2 regions of the Paenibacillus sp. HWE-109 genome follow, and region 2 is predicted to be linked to the other one. Evidence: predicted binding sites of a transcription regulator. Region 2 holds the regulator's gene; the other holds the start of a gene.
The links. Region 2 encodes Rex, which represses fermentation and respiration genes when NADH is low (regulators of the CRP and FNR family bind a similar motif). Its sites were predicted from a motif close to TTGTGAAATATTTCACAA; they were not measured.

Region 1 (10,160 bases), 1.4 Mb from region 2:
AACATACCGACATTTTTATTGAGGCGGGGGAGATTGTAGGCCTGGTTGGACCTAGCGGTTGTGGGAAATCCACGCTTGGGAAATTGCTTGCCGGTCATCTTCATCCCAATCAAGGACAAGTTATTCAAGATGGAGGGCCTATCGCCGTAGGTCAACGGAATCCAGTACAATTGGTATTGCAACATCCCGAGCTAGCGGTGAACCCCAGTTGGAAGCTGAGGCGCACTCTTCAGGAGTCAGGAGTGCCCGACGATAATTGGATGACAGAACTAGCCATCGAAGACCATTGGTTGGATCGTTATCCGAACGAGCTGTCTGGAGGCGAGTTACAACGAATGTGTGTAGCGCGCGCTCTAGGAGCAGGGACCCGCTATCTGATTGCGGATGAAATGACGACTATGTTGGATGCGATCACGCAGGCCCAAATTTGGCACTCTGTGCTGAAATGGGCGAAACGAAATGATGCGGGCATATTGATCATTAGTCATGAGCGGCAATTAGTCAACAAGTTATGTGATAGGATAATGGATTGGGAGAATATGACCGGGTAAAAAAGGAATTTTCCTATCGGAGACGAATTATCCTAGAAACACTGTTGAATTAGGGGATGTTTACTCATGCGTCTGAAAGAACATCTAATTGATTCCTTAATGAATTTAACCTCTGACGGGATCGTGATCGTGGATACACATGGCACTGTGTTGGAGGTTAACAAGAAATTTGAAGAGTTGCATGGCTGGACAAGGGAAGAAGTTATCGGAAAAGTACTGCCAATGACGCCTGAAATTTATAAAGAAGATGCTCTTCGTTTATATCAGACTTTAATAAACGGTGGGCAAGTCAAGGATTTCGAAGCGCTTAAACTTAGAAAAGATGGTTCTACCTTTTACGCCAATGTGACGGTTTCACCAGTGAAGAATAATGAGGGAGTCGTGATCGGGTTTGTTGGTGTGGAAAGGGACATTAGTGAAAAGAAAAGAGCGGAAGAAGAGCTGCTGGAGAGAGAAAAACAGTTCAGAAGATTAATTAAGCTTAGTCCTGAACCAATAGTTCTGCATAAAGACGGTTACGTGAACTTTGTGAATGATGCTTGCTGCAAACTTTTTGGCGGCGCTACAACAGATGACTTCAAGGGAAGATCGATCTATGATTTTTTCTGTTCAAATGACAAGGACCTCATTTCAGCGCAGCTTGAGCAGGTTATGCAGTCGGATAACTACACGGATTTTATGGAGAGGAAACTTCAGAAATTAGACGGAACTTTTTTTGATGCCGAAATATCCTCTATTTATGTCCACAAAAACTTGGGGTTTCCTGTTGTACAAACCGTGATTCGTGATCTGACAGAGCGCAAAAAGTCGGAAGAAGCAATCATTAGATCGGAAAAACTATCACTAATTGGTCAATTAGCGGCTGGTATCGCGCACGATATTCGTAATCCCTTAACTTCTTTGAAAGGGTTTGTTCATTTACTAAAGGCTAAGAATGCAGACTATGTTGATGTTATGATGGAAGAATTAGAACATATTAATTATGTAGTCAACGAATTTATGACATTGGCCAAACCGCATCTTCATTTTTACATGGAGAGTACGACGCAAGAGCTTGTGCAAAGTGTAGTTGGTTTTCTGCAACCCCATACTCATCTATATAACGTTCAAATCCAATTGAACATGCAGCAAGATATTCCTGCCATTTATTGCAACCCGGACCAAATCAAACAAGTTTTGCTTAATGTACTAAAGAATGCAATTGAGTCTATGACTAACGGAGGGTTCATACGCATATCATCCCGAAAGTTAAATCATAGCTTGGTTATCAGCGTCGAAGATCAAGGTGTAGGCATCACGGAAGAAAGATTATCGCTGTTAGGGCAACCATTCTTCACTACAAAGGTTAATGGCAACGGTTTAGGTTTAATGGTTTGCAAACGGATCATCGAAGGACATGGTGGCAAATTGTCTATTCAAAGCCAAATTAATCAGGGGACTACAGTTGAAATTGAATTGCCTTTTAAAAAATAAGACGTAGCATCGCATCCGCCGAAAGGGGCGGATTTTTGTTTTTCACAGAAATAACTTGGCTTCGTGGCCTTTTAGTCAAATAACTGTTGCAATTATAGCTCTAAGGAGTCATATAAATTACTCATCTTCAAGGTATACTTTAAGACAGATAATCCGATTGTAGAAGAAAAAGGAGTGGAGAAACGGAAGTTCATATATCTGCAACAAGATATTCAAAACCTCGCCACATTCATTGTGAAAAAAATCACATATTAACTTGCGTTTCGTTTATAATGCCAGTATATCGTTATTTAACACTAGCTAATATGCCATGGAGGGATGGGTGGCTATGAATCCTAATGAAGAAAATAAACGAATTGTTAAGCAAGAAAAGCGCCTAATTATTCTGTGCATCACCGTAGCAGGCATTATGCTGCTGTCTTTATCCAAGTATCTCTTTAAATAACAATTGTTAGTTAGCCAAGCTTTAGGAGGGGGAATCATCATGTTATTAGCTAGCTACGATCCAGTCATGTATAGCCGAATGCTAACAGGGCTAACTCTTGCATTCCACATTATATTCGCTACCATCGGGGTAGGCGTTCCACTTATGATTGCTCTTGCGGAATGGATTGGCATTAGACGCAAGGATGAGCATTATCTGCTTATGGCAAGGAGGTGGGCGCGCGGCTTTGTCATTACCGTGGCTGTCGGTGTCGTAACGGGAACTGCAATTGGGCTGCAGCTCAGCCTGCTATGGCCCAGCTTTATGAAAGTAGCTGGTCAATCGATCGCTATCCCGCTCTTCCTGGAGACTTTCGCCTTCTTCTTTGAAGCGATTTTCCTCGGTATTTACCTCTACACTTGGGATCGCTTCAAGAATAAAATGACACACTTCTGGATGCTCACTCCAGTCGTCATTGGATCATCCGCATCCGCTTTCTTTATTACGGTTGTCAATGCCTTCATGAATGCACCAGCAGGTGTAACTGTAGTAGACGGCAAAATTACTGATATTTCTCCTTTCGGCGCCATGCTGAGTCCTGCGATGCCGACCAAGGTTTCACATGTGCTCATTACTGCTTACTTGACCTGTGCCTTCATTCTAGCCGCTATTTCAGCTTGGTCCTTGCTCAAGGGCCGCAATCATGTGTACTACAAAAAAGCCCTCAAGCTCACCATGATATCAGCTTGCGTATTCCTTCTTTCAAGCGCGATAATAGGTGACTTATCGGGTAAATACTTGGCGAACTATCAACCGGAGAAGCTGGCCGCGATGGAATGGCATTTCGAAACGACCAAACAAGCGCCACTGGTCTTCGGAGGTATCTTGACTGAGGATAACGAGATCAAATACGGCATTAAAATCCCGTACGCACTCAGTGTTCTTGCTCATGGGCGGCCTAATGCCGAAGTCACAGGACTTAATGATATTCCGGCTGACGAAACGCCTCCACTTTGGATTCATTATTTATTCGATTTGAAAATGAGTTTCGTTGCCATGATGGTACTGGTCGCATTGGTGTTCTTATTGTTATTATGGCGCAAAAGGTCACTTGTCTATTCGAATAAATGGCTGCTGCGCGGCATCATTTTAACCGCTCCCCTTGCGATGCTGACGATCGAGCACGGCTGGATCTTCGCTGAAGTTGGACGCCAACCATGGATTCTTCATGGCATCATGAGAACTTCTGAAGGAGCAACGGTCTCCGATCACGTGGATACGATGCTTATCGTCTTCGCACTTCTCTATATTGTCCTTGGATTAACGGCCGTTCGGGTACTGTTACGCATGTTCCGCAATAATCGGGCTGAGGATGAAATCGCCGCGAGAGGGATAGAAGGGGGCGGCCAGCAATGAGCTATGAAGTAATTGGAATTACCGTGTTATGGATATTCCTATTCGGCTATTTAATCGTAGCTTCCATTGACTTCGGTGCCGGCTTCTTTAGCTACTACAGCACGATAACCGGCAAACGGCATCTGATCAACAAGGTGATCGAGCGTTATCTTTCTCCGGTATGGGAAGTCACCAATGTGTTTCTTGTTTTTTTCTTCGTCGGCTTTGTTGGTTTTTTCCCAGATACGGCGTACTACTACGGCACAGCATTATTGCTTCCAGGCAGTGTGGCTATCATTTTGCTCGCCATTAGGGGATCATACTATGCCTTTAGCAACTATGGAAGCAAGAAAGACAGTCGGTTTTACTTGTTCTTATATGGGGCAAGCGGACTACTTATTCCGGCTTCGCTATCAACCGTCTTGACCATTTCCGAAGGCGGCTACATTGCCGTAGACGATAACAATCAGATAACCTTCCTGTTCACCAAGCTGTTCACGAGCGCATATTCGTGGACCGTAGTTCTTCTTGCGATTGTGAGCGTGCTCTACATCTCAGCTATGTTCTTGTGTTACTATGCCAATCGGGCAAATGATCGAGGAGCGTTCGAGCTTGTGCGTAAGTATGCGATCGCCTGGAGCGGCCCGACCATTCTGAGCAGTCTGCTGGTATTCTTCGCGATCCGCGGGCATAATGCAGGACATTTCCAGCGGATGGAGGATTATGCCTGGATGTTCGTTCTATCCTTTGTCTGCTTCGTCGTGGCCATTTATCTGGTATGGGCGCGCAAACGGCTAGGGCTGTCATTCATCTTCGTCTTGCTGCAGTTTGGATTCGCCTTCTTCGGCTATGGGGCAGGGCATTTACCATACATTCTGTATCCTTATTTAACAATCTATGATAATTTCACCAGCGAACCAATGGCGATTGCGTTAATCTCTGTGTTCGTATTGGGCTTGCTGCTGCTTATTCCATCCTTGTATCTTCTAATGCGACTTTTCTTGTTCGATGCCAACTATGTGCAGGGCAAGCGCAACAAATGAGATCACAATAATGATTCCATGACGGAAAGAGGGGGGTTCATCTATGCTGGAAATTTTTCTTATCTTCGTCGCACCTTTTCTCGTTGTTATTGGCGCTATTGGATTGTTGTTCTGGTTAGGAGGGCGTAAAAGTAGCAGCAATGAGCCACTATAATGAAACGGAAAGGTGGTTCCTATGAGGAATATGACAAAGTTCAGGGCAATCGGGACTATGGCCGGCATCCTTTTTACATGCCTCTTCATCTTCGCTTTATTTTATTTCCAGAACACAGAGTCATCGGCCAATGGACCCGTCATGACGGAAAGCGACGGCTATCAAATTGCGACATTTCAAGTGAAGGATGATGGCTTTTATCCAGCCAATATTGAAGTTAAGGCAGGCGTTCCAACAAAGCTGAATTTCAAAAAGCCAAGTGGCTTTACCTGCATAAGAAGTGTGGCTTCCCGCGACATAGGACTTGATCTCTATCTGGAAAAAGGGGATAACTTCACAACCTTGCAAGATTTAAAGCCGGGAACCTATAAATTGCACTGCGGTATGTATATGTACTATGTCACAATTACAGTGAAATGAGTAGAAGTTAGCTTCAAATAACCAAAAAAGCCATATCCAACGATGTTGGATCATGGCTTTTTGGTCTATTCTACCTCAGTATTCATTCTTCATACCAAGTTTTACTGAAAGCGAAGTTGTTGTATGAACGATCTTTTGAATGAGTGTTTCATCTATACTCTCGCGAGAGACTGGCCCTGCAATGGTTAGAGAAGCAATAACCTGATTGCGGTAGTCGAATACGGGCGCAGCGATGGCAATAACATCGGGGTAGATTTCGCCGGAGGAGATGGAATAGCCGTCTTTTCTTATTTTGGCTAGACCCTGGATGAGTCCAATCGTGTCAGAATCCTTGATTCCACTTAGGAATTGATCGACTACTTTACTAGACTCGAATGCAAGCAAAACTTTCCCAGACGCGCCTAATTGCAAGGGGAACGCTTTTCCAATTTCGGCTTTTAATCGAATAGGTTTGCTGCTTTCAACGTAATGAATACAAATTACGCTCCCTCCCGATCTTAGGGCGAGGATTGAGGTTTCACCTGTCTCTTTGGTGAGGTCCTCCATGAAAGGGATCGCGAGTTCAATCAATTGTTTGTTAATTTGGTGGTGCACATTGCGGGCAAGATCGAGAATTCGCAGACCCAAAGTAATTTGTCCTTTGCCTTTTCGTTCGATAAGGCCGTGTTGTTCCAAGGTTTGAAGGAAACGGTAGGCTGTACTATCAGGGATTCCAACTTTATCTGCGATTTGACTAACCGTTAACATTTCATGTGTTTCTGCCAAGGCGAATAAAATTTCTAAAGCTCTGTCCAATGTTTGAGTCCCGTTCATGAACTGTACTCATCCTCATCTCATTAAAGTAGGCACAATTTGGGGTGAAATCGTTGAAAAAATCGAATTATCATATATTGATAATAATCTAATGGTTACTAATAATCAATTAGAATAAGACATCATGAAATTGATGTGACGTAACTTGACATTTTAGATTAATAGATGTTAAAGTCTGCATGTATAATGATAATGCATTATCATATTATGATAATTATGGCGGTGATAAGAATCGAATGACTGCAAACGGGTATCTCGTTTTTTGCGAGAAAACTGTGATTACATTACTCCATAGGGGGCAGAACAATGAAAGTCGATCTTGCAATTAGAGGGAATATTGTGCTTCCAGACTGTGTATTGAACAATAGCATTATTGGAATCGAGAATGGTGTTGTCGTATACATTGGGGATCACAATGACATCTTAGAAGCTGGAGAATATCTTGACGCGTCTGGGAAGTTAGTCTTACCTGGGGCTATTGATGCACATGTTCATTGTTACTCATCGATGGAAGAGGGGGTAGGCAACCTCACACGCGCTGCAGCTGCAGGAGGTGTAACTACCATCATTGAAATGCCCTACAATGCAAGTGGGATAATATGTACAGCACAGTTGCTTTCAGAGAAGAAAGAATGGATGGAACAAGAATCAGTTGTAGATTTTGCTTTATTGGCTACGATACAGAAGGAAGGATCACTGGACGAAATCTATGCAATGGCAGAGGCTGGTGCCTGCGGCTTTTATGTTTCCATGTTTAATAATGACTCCACTAGCATTCCTCGTATAGATGATGGCAGATTGTTGGACGCATTTAGCATAATTGCTGAAACCGAATTGCCTGTTGGTGTCCACTGCGAAGTTGATGAAATTATTAGAGCTGCAACTGTTAGTATGGCGCCGCTGGGGGGAGATCCTCGAGCTCACTGTTGGAGCAGGCCTAAGATTGCAGAATCCATTGCTGCGAATACGGTGATGGAACTAGCACTGCTGACAGGCGTCAAATTGCATTTGTTTCAATGCACCTTCCCCGAAATCTTCGATTCTGTTCAATATTATGCGAAGTTGGGAGCAGACGTAACAGCAGAAACGTGTACGCATTATCTGATTTTTCATGAAGACGACATGCTTCGATTAGGGGCTAAAGGGAAAATAAATCCTCCACTCCGGCAGGCAATAGACGCCGAGGGATTGTGGACGTACCTGGCTTCAGGGCGTATTTCAATGGTCACTTCGGATCACGCGTCATGGAAACTGGATCGCAAGAGCTCGCGAGATATTTTTCAGAATGCCTCGGGCGTACCTGGTATTGAGTCATTATTGCCTATCCTTTATAGCAGTGGTGTAGCTACGGGCGTTATAAATTTGCATGACTTTGTTCGAGTAATTAGTCAGAGTCCAGCTGATAGATTTGGCTTGGGGAAATCAAAAGGGAGACTGACTGTGGGATATGATGCGGATATCGTCATCTTTGATCCGGAAGCGCAGTGGAGGATAGATGAGTCCGAAGAGTATTCATCCGCGGGATGGAGCTTATATCACGATATGATTGTCAAAGGAAGAATTGAAAGAACTTATGTAAGAGGACAACTCGTTTATGATGGCAAGGAAGTGTTAGCAAGCGCTTACGGACGATTTGTTAAGGGATCTTATCAGGCAAAGGAATGGAATATGTTGTGATTATACAAATCTATTAGCCGAAAGGGGATCCTGGAACCGAGATGCAGAATGAAGACTATACGCGACTGATTGGGAAGAGACTAGTACATAGCATCTGGAACCCGCACGGGGTTTTGATGATTTCTTCCAATGTTATTCTCACTGAATCACATATAATCCAATTGAAGAAATTAAACATCAATATGCAAGCTATTCATGTAAAAGAAGCTATTCATGATCCTTCCTATGAACAAATCAAGCAAGCGGAGTCCGGATTTCAGGAGATTCAGGATTTTGTTTACCACAATGGAAAGCTTCCCGATAAAACTGCACAGAATAAGGTGCTTCCATCCATTATTGCAGCTACGAAAAAGCGAAACCTGTTTAGCTTGCTTGAACAATTGCGCTCCCATGAGGATTTCAGATATAAGCATAGTCTTGCCGTTGCCATCGTTGCCATTAAGTTGGGGAAATGGCTTCATCTTCCTGAGGCAGAATTAGAACTCCTCTCACTAGCTGCTAGCCTCTTTGATATCGGTTCCGTCAAACTTCCCTCTACGATGCTGGATAGCAATGGGCGTTACCAAGCACACGAGAAGGATATAGTCAAGCAACATACGATTTTCGGTTACGAAATTTTAATGAATTCTGACGTTAATCCCCGTGTCGCACTGGCTGCACTTCAACATCATGAAAGGATCGACGGAAGCGGATATCCTAGCGGTTTAATTGGAAATGAGATTGATCCAATAAGTCAAATCATAGCTGTCGCCGATGTGTATGTCGCAATGATTTCGGAGCGTCCACATCGAAAGGCATTGCCATTCCATGAAGTTATCCAAACCTTGCAGAATGATGTATTCCAAGGTAAATTCGACTCGAAAATTGGCTTAACATTTCTGAATATGCTTATGTCGATGCAAGTTGGCAAAGAGGTTCGGTTATTGGATGGCCGACTTGGAACTATTGTACTAACGAATGTGAATTATCCTACACGTCCTGTTGTAGAGATCGAGGGGAAATTGTTAGATTTAAGAGTTTTAGAATTGGAGATAACGGAAGTACTGGGTTGATAAAGAGATGCAGTCTTAGCTATGGAACCAGCCAAACAGGCTGCCACATGTCCAAATGGACGATGGCAGCCTTGTTCATATAGCTAGACGCAGATATTCAGCAGATGATGATGAAATACGGGAGCTGGTGCAAGACGCACATTCCTTGAATTAAAGCCTATTCTTTGGTACGATGTGAGGAGTTTATTAGTATCAAGTCAGTATTGCAGATCGAAGGGAGCAGATTAACATTGAAAAAGTCCAAGCAAAGTCCCCCTTCAAATAACAAAGCTTTTGGATTAGCCTTGCAGGCTCTGGCTGTCATGTCCATGAATCCGAATCGTTTCGCAAGCAGTAATATTGCTAATCACTTATGTTCTGAAGCATCGCTTATGCGCCGTATTATGGCTAAGCTTGCTCATGAACAAATATTGGAAGTAAGAGAGGGACGTGACGGAGGCTATTGGATTAAAAAGCCGCCCGAGTCCATAACATTTGCAGATGTGTATACGGCGCTTCAGGTAGGGGAGTCACTGTGCTCTGGGTTGTTAGATTCTACAGGAGACCACCCATTAGGGCTTCAAATGAATGATGTTTTTGCCGATATGGCAGAAGAATTGCAACAAGGCATTTTGGATGTGCTCAGGAAGCGTACGATTGCAGATTTGGCGAACGAAGCCATCATTAAAAGTAATTGACACGAATCTTAAAACAAACTATACTGTGCATAATATAACACAGTTAACTTTCAGTTTTTTTTAGTGTAAACTGTGTGTATTTTTACTCAGTTTAAATTTGGTTTTATAGAAAAGAATCGGAGGCGCAGAAAGATGGAGACGAACACGAAACATGGGCAGGACTTTTTTGAGGTAATTAAGGAAAGACGCTCGGTACGCCATTATGACCCTACTGTTCGCATTTCAGAGCAGGAACTGAAAGATATAGTGACAGAAGCGACCCTTGCACCGTCAGGCGCTAACTTGCAACCATGGAAATTTATTGTATTCAATGATCAAGCTGTCCAAGAGAAGCTGCTTCCGATTGCCAATAATCAGAGGCAAGTTGTTGATGCATCAGCGGTAATTGCGGTTTTAGGAGATTTGGAGAGCTATAGTTATTCGGAGAAAATATATGCTGCTGCCGTAGAGGCAGGCTACATGACGGAGGAAATAAAAAACA
Region 2 (10,160 bases):
ATCTTTCATTTGAAACAGCTGATATTTCAAGGAGGAGCTTCCTGCGTTAATAACCAATATATTCACAGCCGATCACCATCCTTATCGTAACGAAAGAAACCTTCGCCTGTCTTCGTGCCCAGATGCCCGGCTCGTACCATTTGTTTCAAAAGGAAGGATGGGCGATATTTGATATCTCCATACTCGCGAAACATGCCTTCCAGCGCGGCTTGAACGGAATCCAGGCCGAAACGGTCGCACATTTCCAACGGACCATGTTTAAAATCATAACCAATCCGCATGGCTGTATCGATATCTTCCGCGGAAGCGACTCCCTCAGACAACGTGTGCAGAGCCTCGTTGATCAGTGTGCAGATCAATCGAGTCGTAATAAAACCAGGCGATTCGTTGACTTTGATGCTTTTTTTCTGGATCAGTTCATCCACAAATTGTCTCGTTTGCTCAAAAGTTGCATCCGACGTTTTCATCGCACGAATAATTTCAACAAGATCAATCTTCGCAACTGGATGCAAAAAGTGCAGCCCAATAATCCGCTGCGGATTCGTTGTCACCGCTGCAATTTCCGTTACACTTAGCGTTGATGTATTCGTAGCCAAAATAATCGACGGATCGCAGATTTGATTCAATTGAAAAAAGACATGCTTTTTGGCGTTCAAATCTTCCGTTATGGTTTCGATCACCATATCGCAATTCGCCATATCATCCAGCGATTCTGTTTTATTTATCTTAGCCAAAATCAGTTTCTTCTCTGACTCTGTAAGCGCCCAACGTTCAATTTGTTTATCTAAGCTTACCGTGATTTGCTCAATCGCGCGGTCCAACTTCTCCGTCGTTTTCTCGGCTAACAGGACATCTAGGCCTCGGGCTGCCAACATCTCGGCTATCCCTTGCCCCATCGTGCCTCCGCCGATCACACCAATCTTTTTAAATAGCATCCGAATTTCTCCTTCTCATGCTCCATGTCTCTCTATTCTCAATGGATTCTCATTAGTGGAACCCAATCATATCATACAATTTTTGATCCCGAATTTCATTAGTATACACAAAACATTCCCTAGACTTTCTCAAATTCGCCACAATTCAGCGCATCAGGCATACATGACAAGCCTAGGTGACGGCGTGAAGTACTTTACACGCTCGTGCTCGGAAGCACGCTCACCTGAAATGCCGTCCACGATCCTCCTTCGCTGCCGGTAACGTTGTTTCTCAGCACAAAAACCGTTGACCAATGGCCAACGGTTTTCTCTACGCACTCTGGATCACAGATGCATCAAACAGCGTGCGGAATGTATCGCCTGACAAGACTTCTTCCTTCATCAGTATCGCGAACGAATGATCAAACACACTGCGCTGCTGTTCCAGCAGCAACTTCGTACGAATCATAAGCGCATCGAGAATCGCTGTATTCTCTTTCATCAATTGATCTTTGGTTACCATTTCACGATCAATAATGCCTAAAGAGGTCAAGCCGGAATCCATCATGTTGCGAACCATGGACAACGCTTGTTCAAAGTCATTGCGCGAACCCGTGCTGCGTCCGCCATAGAAGATTTCCTCCGCGGCGGCTCCGCCCAAAGCAATCATGATCTGATGCTCAATATAATCTTTGGTATATAGATAATGATCCTTAGGTGGATTATGTCGTACATAACCTAAGGCTTTCCCACGCGGGCTAACCGTAACTTGAGACACGGAACCGGGACGAACCAATTCAGCGATAATGGCATGTCCTAATTCATGATATGCAACACGTTCCTTCTCCTCTTGCGCGGTTTCTTTATCTGTTCTTTCCCCCATCATCACCTTATCAATCGCAGATGCCAAGTGATGCTGTTCGATGGCTGGTTTTTCTTCACGCATCGCATAAATCGCAGCCTCATTCAGCACCCCTTCGAGCTGTGCTCCTGAGAAGCCAAACGTCTGATCAGCAATCGTATCCAAGGATACACCCTTGGACAATGGCTTATTTTTCACATGGATATCCAGAATAGACAGACGGCCTTTCTTATCAGGCAAATCAACTTCAATATGACGGTCGAATCGACCAGGACGCAATAAAGCGCTATCCAGCATTTCCTTACGGTTCGTAGCGGCAATAATTAAAATGCGAGGTGCGTCATTCGTGTGAATCCCGTCCATTTCCGTCAATAACTGATTGAGTGTCTGATCATATTCCCTTTGCTGACCGCCATCCCGCTTGCCGCCGATCACATCGATTTCATCAATAAAGATAATCGCATTGTCCTTGCCTTCTTTGGCAGCTCGCGATCTAGCTTCTTTGAATAAATCACGTACACGGCTCGCGCCAACACCCACATACATCTCCACAAACTCACTGCCTGAAGCAGCTAGGTAGACAGAATTCGTATAATGAGCAGCGGCTTTGGCCATTAATGTTTTCCCGGTTCCCGGAGGACCTGTAAGCAGTATCCCTTTGAGCGGGCGAATACCCAGCTTCTTAATTTCCTCATGTTTGATCAAAAAATCCAGCGCTTCCGTCAACTCTTTCTTCGCTCGATCCTGACCGCCAATCTCCTCAAAAGTTAAGTAGGATGGCGTGCGATTTTTGCTTTTGCGGTCACCGCCGCCAGTCGTAATCCCAACGCCGCTTCGGCCGCGAATCATATAGAATAACGATACACCCAGCACGGCCACGAAGAGAATAGGAATAATATTCACACCGAGAAATACTAAAAAAGCAAGCAAAACAGGAATAAACCCAATACCAATTTCTTTATAAAGTTTACTCATTCGGCCACACCCCGATCTGAGAAGTTCTAGGCAGCATAATGAATTTCGTCGCATCACCATCTGTCAAGCGAATGTATACGTAGGTCTGATCCATTTCACTTTCCACTTTCATTGTCGGCACTTCACTTGCATACTTCTGCAAAGTGGTTGGTATATCGGCATAATGCTTCGTTTCCATCGCTTGAGCAACTTCAAATAAAGCTTTCGACCACCACTGGTCGAGCTTGTCTGAAGGGTTATCTTTGATGTGAATATTAACCGTCCGTTTACCAATAATAGAAGCGCTATCCTTATGAATACGATCAACTACCGTTCTTAAATTCGCATCTTTATTTAGTGAAACTTCAATATCAACACGATCACTATCCAATTTCATCGTCGAGCTCGTGACACCGGGAACTTTGCTTATGATGTCGCTTAACGGATTTTCCATAGCCAAGCTTGTATAGGCAAACCATCCACCGAACAAAACACCGGCAGAAATGATTACACTGATTACGACAGGTAAGAGACGCAGCTTCATCAGTCAACGTCCCCCTTTCTCCAATTATTTTGTTTCGTTCTTTTCTATACGAATAGTATATCACGCGGTATACACCATTGCTTTATGAAAAGAGTGGAAACGAAAAAACTCAGCCCTAGTGCAGGCTGAGTCGGTACGTATCCAGATAGCTTCCATCTTTGAATTTATAGTAATCATAGAAATAACGTGTTCCGCTATCTTCTTGCTTCTTGTAGAATACTTCCCAAACATATTCCTGACCAAGCTTACCCGGGATTACCCGTTCAATTTCGAAGTCAGCGTCCTTTTTGAGCATCGTCTCCCGAACTTGGTCCTCCGTAACAGCATCTGCTGTCATCTCGGTATGCGTATCTTTGTCAGACACCCAGACAATGACGCCTTGACCTAACTTATCTTCCCCATAAACGATTTGCAGCGGCTCGTCTCCATAGAAGAAATCCACATTCGTCGCTTTGGTCATAATGCTTTTCTCATAAGCCTTTTCAACTGCTTTGCTTTTTTCATCCCAATGTTCATCCTGAACATTCAAGTAAAAGCGGCTAAGTACGACACCAAGTGTAACAACAATGAAAACACCGAGCATGATGGATCGCTTTGTATTCATGTTCGCGGATCACCTCCCCAGACGAACTTAACGGCAAGTGGCTTAGCCAATCAGCCTGTCAAAGGACTGCACAAATTCACGCTTAATTTTTTCTTCATCCAGCGTCAAGCTCTCGCCCTTGCGAACGATCCAATTACCATCTACACAAACATCTACTACATCTTTGGCGCAAGCTGAGTACACAATATGAGAAACGAAATCTGTCCGCGGCAGGAAATGCGGCTGATCGATATCCAAAGCGATGAAATCAGCTTTCATCCCCGGCTGCAAAGAACCAACGTCATCCAACCACACTGATTCTGCCCCCATGCGCGTGCCCAACAGAAGTGCTTGCGCCGCTGGAACTGCAAGCGGATCGCCGGAAACACCTTTATGGATCAGTGCAGCCAATCTCATTTCTTCAAACATATCCAAATTGTTATTGGAAGCAGCGCCGTCCGTACCAAGGGAGACCTTTACCCCTGCGCGCAAAAGCTCTGGAACACGAGCTACACCGCTAGCTAATTTCAGGTTACTGCCTGGATTATGGGATACACGAACATCATATTGCTTAAGAATGCCGATTTCCTCATCTGTCAAATGTACACCATGTGCGACGAGCGTCGGTCTGCTGAACACGCCGATCTTCTCTAGGTGAGCAACAGGGCGCAGGCCGTATTGATCAACGTTTGCTTGCACTTCACGGCTCGTTTCTGACATATGCGTATGAATCGGCAGATTCAAATCATGGGCTGCCTGCACGATACGTTCGATATAATCCGGCGGGCACGTATAAGGAGCATGCGGAGACATCATCGTTGTGATTCGGCCATTCGCTTGACCATGCCAATTTTTCGCAAATTCTGTCGCTTCGATCAGCTTGGAGGTTTGAACATCGGGCGGGCACAGGCCAATGACACCACGTGTGAGCACGCCGCGCATACCTGACTCCTCCACAGACTTGGCCACTTCATTCATATGATCGTACATGTCAACAACCGTCGTTGTGCCGCCTTTGATCATTTCCAAAATGGACAGCTGTGTCCCCCATTTGACATCCTGAGACGTGAATTTGGCTTCCATCGGCCACATTTTCTCTTCCAGCCAAACTTGCAGTGCCAGATCATCCCCGTATCCACGCAGCAGTGACATTGCCGCATGTCCGTGTGTGTTGACGAGACCAGGCATGTATAGCTTGTTCGTTCCATCGATCACTTCATCATAGTTTTCGCGCGGTTCTGGGCTTTGCTCACCAATGTATGTAATTTGATTGCCTTCAATCACCATACAACCTTGGATTGACGATTTCGCTTCATTATTAGAAATAAAAATTCCGTTCGTAATTAATGTTTTTTTCATACTAAAAAACCCTCTCTATGCTCATTCTAAAGACAAACACTGCTTTATAAACTTTACAACTTCGGGCATCTAAAATCAAGAATACATCGCTATGTTAAGAAAATGTAAATTGTCACGGAATTTTCGTTGCTTAAAGTACGATTCATATGATACTTTTAGCATTGTGAGTTTTTTTCTACATATTGGTCTGTTTATCCTGAAAAAGACGATAATTTGATCAAAAATTTCTACATATAGTAAATAATAGGAGGATTATATGACAACGTTATTCACAAAAAAGAACGAAGTCGATTTCTTGCAACTACTAATACGTGCTGCTGAAAACGCACTCCAAACCGCACAATTGTTCCGCACAGCTATGATGGGTGATAAACCTCCAATTGAATACGTTAAACCCATTCATGATCTGGAACACGCTGGTGATTCAATTACACACGAAATCTTCAAAGGCCTGAACAAAGTTTTCATTACCCCAATTGATCGGGAAGATATTATGGTCCTCGCATCCAAAGTAGATGATGTGACCGATGGTATAGAAGCCACGATTGCTCGATTCGATTATCTCTCTGTTTCCCACACAGACTCCTATATGAAAGAATTTTCAGCCGTAATTGTTGACTCCTGTCAGCATATGCTGGATGCCTTCAAACTCCTTGCTAAGAAAAAATATATGCAAATCCCTGAGCACACCGTAGCTATCAACTCCCTCGAAAATGATGGAGACCGCTTGATGCGGGAAGGCATTCGCCAAATTTTCATCACTCGCAAAGACCCGTACGAAGATTTCAAGTTGAAAGAAATTTATGAGCGTCTCGAAGAAACGACAGATGCTTGTGAAGATGTTGCCAATATCCTAGACAGTGTCGTGCTTCGTTATTCATAGGAACTTTCGTTGCTATGACGCGAAGAAAGTTTTCCAATCGGAAAACGCTTAGGAGGAAATCATGTTAACCTATTTAGTTATTATTGTCATTCTCGCTTTGCTTTTTGACTTCATCAATGGCTTTCATGATACAGCCAATGCGATTGCAACTTCCATTTCAACACGAGCGCTTAGCCCGCGGGTAGCCATCATCATGGCCGCAACGCTTAACTTTGTTGGCGCTATGGTTTCTTCCAAAGTTGCCAAAACGGTCGGGGGCAGCATCGCGAACCCTGCCAAGATTGAGAATGGCGTAGAAATTGTCATAGCCGCCTTATTGGCAGCTATTATCTGGAATCTTTTAACATGGTACCTTTCCATTCCATCTTCCTCTTCTCATACTTTGCTTGGCGCATTAGCAGGTGCGGTAATTGCCGGTTCAGGCGTCCATGCGGTCAACTGGGATGGATTTACGCAAATTATCATCATCCTGCTTTTGTCCCCTATCATTGCTTTTGGACTTGGTTATCTCATCATGGTGCTGATCAAATACATTGTCATCTGGTCGGGAAATACATCAAGATCCAAATTAAACCGGATGTTCCGTACGCTGCAAATTATTTCCGCGGGTCTGTTATCCTACTCCCATGGTGGAAATGACGCTCAAAAGGCAATGGGAATTATCGTCTTTGGTCTGGTGGCAGCTGGCGTACAAACTGATCTCAATGTCCCTCTCTGGGTAAAAATTTCCGCTGCCTTGGCGATGGGGCTTGGTACTTCCATCGGCGGATGGCGCATCATCAAAACGGTTTCCGGTAAAATAGTTAAAATTGAACCCATCAATGGCTTTGCATCCGATTTAACTTCATCCATTGTTATTCAATTCTCGACTTTCATCGGCAAACCCCTTTCCACAACACATGTCATTTCGTCCGCGATCATTGGGACAGGCAGTGTGCTGCGTTTCCATGATGTTCAGTGGGGCACGGTTGGGCGGATGCTTATAACATGGATCATCACCATTCCGATCAGCATCATTTTGGCCTTCTCGATTTACTTCGTCTTGTTTAGACTTATTTTTTAAAGTTCCAATCTTGTTCGAATAAGAAAACCGGCTTCGCCGCCCTGATAAATCAGCCTCTTCTTAGCGGCAAAACCTTGTAAGGGAACTAGAGGACGCTAATTAAGCAAAAAGTAGGGATGCGTGACTAATAGCGGAACTACAGGGTCTTATTTCCACGAAAACGTTGAAAATTCCCATGAAACGGCAAAATAGCGTACTGTAGTTCCCTCACCTTACCGAAAAATGACACTTTTGGCTAGAATAGCGCACCGTAGTTCCCTTACGTCCGCCGAGGCAGCTGGAGTAATTCCGCGTTCACTCCAAAACAAATAAATAAAAACCGTCAGGTACATCCTGACGGTTTTTCTATGTGTACATCTATGGGGGGCTACCCCGTCGCGCGTTTCCACCCTCACGCCTCACCTGTTCTATTTTGAGCTGCTGCTCTTGCTCCTGCTAATCCAAATAATACGCCAGGCTTTGCAGCTCCGTCGTGAAATCCGCGTAATGCACGCGCACTTCCGCGGGCACCTTGATGATCACAGGTGCAAAATTCAGGATCGCTTCAATGCCGCAGTCAACGAATTGATTGGCTACATTTTGAGCCTCGGCTGCCGGTACAGTAATAATCCCAATACGCACGCCCAACTGCGATAAAACACTCTTCATCTCGGACATCGGCTGGACGATCAAATTATTGATCATCTCCCCCGCTTTTTCAGGCATGGCATCGAACAAAGCGACTATTTTCATATCATTACGCAGATAAGTATTATAATTGCACAACGCACGGCCCAGATTACCCGCCCCGACAAGAGCTACTTGAATATGCCGGTCAAGCTTAAGAATTTGTCTAATCTTCTCGATCAAATAAGAGATGTCGTAGCCGATGCCTTTTTTCCCGAACTCTCCAAAATAAGCCAGATCTTTGCGAATTTGAGCAGGATTCAGATCCAGCTTTTGGCCCAAATCCTGCGAGGATACCGTCGACACATTTTTCATCGAAAGCTCATTCAAATACCGTAAATAAATGGGCAACCTGCGTACGACAGCCTCTGATATTTTCTGTGTTTTCATCTTTAGGCATCCCCCATCCCCATCCACTGCTCAATCCTTGGTAACATTTGTTCCGTCGTCATATGCTCTATCTTAGGCCCAGGCAGTGAGTAGAGGAAGTGTTTGCCATAGTAAGTATCGATGACGCGGGTATCGTAGATAATAACGATTCCTTTATCGGAAGCCCTTCTGACAAGCCGACCAAACCCTTGCTTGAAACGAATGACAGCCTGCGGCACCGAGAATTTCATAAACGGATTTTCATTCCGCTTCTTGATGTTCTCGCATTTTGCTTCGACCAACGGGTTGTTGGGCGGTTGGAACGGCAGTCGGATAATAGCCAAGCAGCTGAGCGCGTCTCCGGGAATATCGACACCCTCCCAGAACGAACTGGTGCCCAGTAGAACGCACATAGCATTATCTTGGAACATTCGGGTCAACTTGCTGCGGTTGCTGCTGTCAATGCCCTGTCCCAGCACGGTGATGCCGTATGGCTTGAGCAAGTCCTTCATACCTGCATAGATTTGCTTCAGCATCCGATTCGAGGTACACAGGATTAACATGCGTCCCTTCGTAACTTGCGCTACATCACTAAGTGATTGGATAAGGGCATTGATGAAGGCCGGATCTCCCGCACCTTTGATCGTTGGAAAATCACGCGGAATTACAACAAGCGCTTGTTCACGGTAATTGAAGGGCGAAGGCAACTGCACCGTTTTGAGCTTGCCTCTCTCTTCATCTTCCGGAATCGCCAAGCCTAATTGATCAGCGGAGTACTGAAAGGACTTATTCACGGATAAAGTCGCTGAGGTTAGGATAATACTATCTTTCGTTTCAAAAAAATGCTGCTGCAGCAGTCCGCTTACATCAATAGGTACGGAGTTCAACTGCAGTGACTTGGCTTTGGCATAGGTGCCGGCTTCCATCCAATAGACATAGCCTTCGTCAGCCATTTTCATGAAGAAGTGCAGCGCGTCGCGGTGTTCATACAGTTCCTTAACCGTACCGTTCAGGTCAGTCACAAGTCCTTGAACGCCAAGCACATCCTGCATCTCTTTGACTTCACTTAGCAATTTATCGAGTGTCCGCAGCAAATCGTTGGCATTCAGATAAATATTGTCTTCCATAATCACTAGCTCTCGCCAATTGTCCGGCAGCGTCTCTGGCTTCATCCGCAGAACATACTGCGAATTTTCCGTTTGGGAGGGGTCGCTGTTCGCAGCCAATAGTTCATATAGCGATTCGCTCAGTCGATCCCAATCCTCTTTGATTTTGATAATTTTAGGAAAGAGACCGTCTATCGTTTGACTCCAGACTGCTGCGCGTTCTGCATGCTCATCAGACTTCTGCAACCGAAACCGGAGCATCGGCAATTGACCACTGCGATTATCTTTGTACAGCCATAATAAGGAATGGTAGAAGGCCGAGGAATGAAGCTCAATACCCAGGTGTTTGCTCGCAACTTCTTCAAAATGATGCGCCTCATCAATGACAAGGTGCTTGTAAGACGGTAGAAGGCGGTTCTCAGCCTTCATATCCGTGAAGAGGAGGGAATGGTTGGTGATGATCACATCGGCCGTATTGGCGTCATTTCGTGCGCGATGATAGAAGCATTTCTTATACCACGGACACATCCGGTTCAAACAGGAGTCAGTATCACTGGCAACCGTATGCCAGAACTGCGCCCCCTTATTTCCAAAATGCAGTTCCTCATCGTCGCCATGTTCGGTCTCACTAAGCCAAACAACCATTTGCGCGGCCGTTATCGGATCTTCCTTGCCATTCTCATAATCACGCGTCGTCAATTTCGTTTCGAATTTGCGCAGGCAGAGGTAATGGCTTCTGCCTTTGAGCACCGCGGCTTTGAAGGGCACTGGAAAGATCGCCTTCAATAGCGGAATATCCCGCTCCCGCAGCTGTTCCTGCAAATTGATCGTGTGCGTCGATACGACCACTTTCTTCT

Region 1: a site for Rex is predicted at 2,257-2,274, ahead of LOZ80_RS10660 (cytochrome ubiquinol oxidase subunit I). Genes of this name have one in related genera too.

What each region holds. Positions count from the first base shown of each region.
Region 1 is NZ_CP091881.1:2,600,376-2,610,535, forward strand. It holds gene LOZ80_RS10650 (ABC transporter ATP-binding protein) at 1-551, shown strand, start outside; gene LOZ80_RS10655 (PAS domain-containing sensor histidine kinase) at 618-2,024, shown strand; gene LOZ80_RS10660 (cytochrome ubiquinol oxidase subunit I) at 2,509-3,864, shown strand; gene LOZ80_RS10665 (cytochrome d ubiquinol oxidase subunit II) at 3,861-4,886, shown strand; gene cydS (cytochrome bd oxidase small subunit CydS family protein) at 4,933-5,040, shown strand; gene LOZ80_RS10670 (cupredoxin domain-containing protein) at 5,062-5,460, shown strand; gene LOZ80_RS10675 (IclR family transcriptional regulator) at 5,536-6,273, opposite strand; gene LOZ80_RS10680 (dihydroorotase) at 6,580-7,950, shown strand; gene LOZ80_RS10685 (HD-GYP domain-containing protein) at 7,992-9,002, shown strand; gene LOZ80_RS10690 (RrF2 family transcriptional regulator) at 9,233-9,679, shown strand; gene LOZ80_RS10695 (nitroreductase family protein) at 9,812-10,160, shown strand, end outside.
Region 2 is NZ_CP091881.1:4,002,060-4,012,219, forward strand. It holds gene LOZ80_RS17050 (acetate/propionate family kinase) at 1-66, opposite strand, end outside; gene LOZ80_RS17055 (3-hydroxyacyl-CoA dehydrogenase family protein) at 63-935, opposite strand; gene LOZ80_RS17060 (AAA family ATPase) at 1,246-2,751, opposite strand; gene LOZ80_RS17065 (hypothetical protein) at 2,744-3,274, opposite strand; gene LOZ80_RS17070 (cell wall elongation regulator TseB-like domain-containing protein) at 3,390-3,878, opposite strand; gene LOZ80_RS17075 (amidohydrolase) at 3,921-5,216, opposite strand; gene LOZ80_RS17080 (DUF47 domain-containing protein) at 5,473-6,099, shown strand; gene LOZ80_RS17085 (inorganic phosphate transporter) at 6,161-7,162, shown strand; gene LOZ80_RS17090 (redox-sensing transcriptional repressor Rex) at 7,598-8,218, opposite strand; gene dinG (ATP-dependent DNA helicase DinG) at 8,221-10,160, opposite strand, start outside.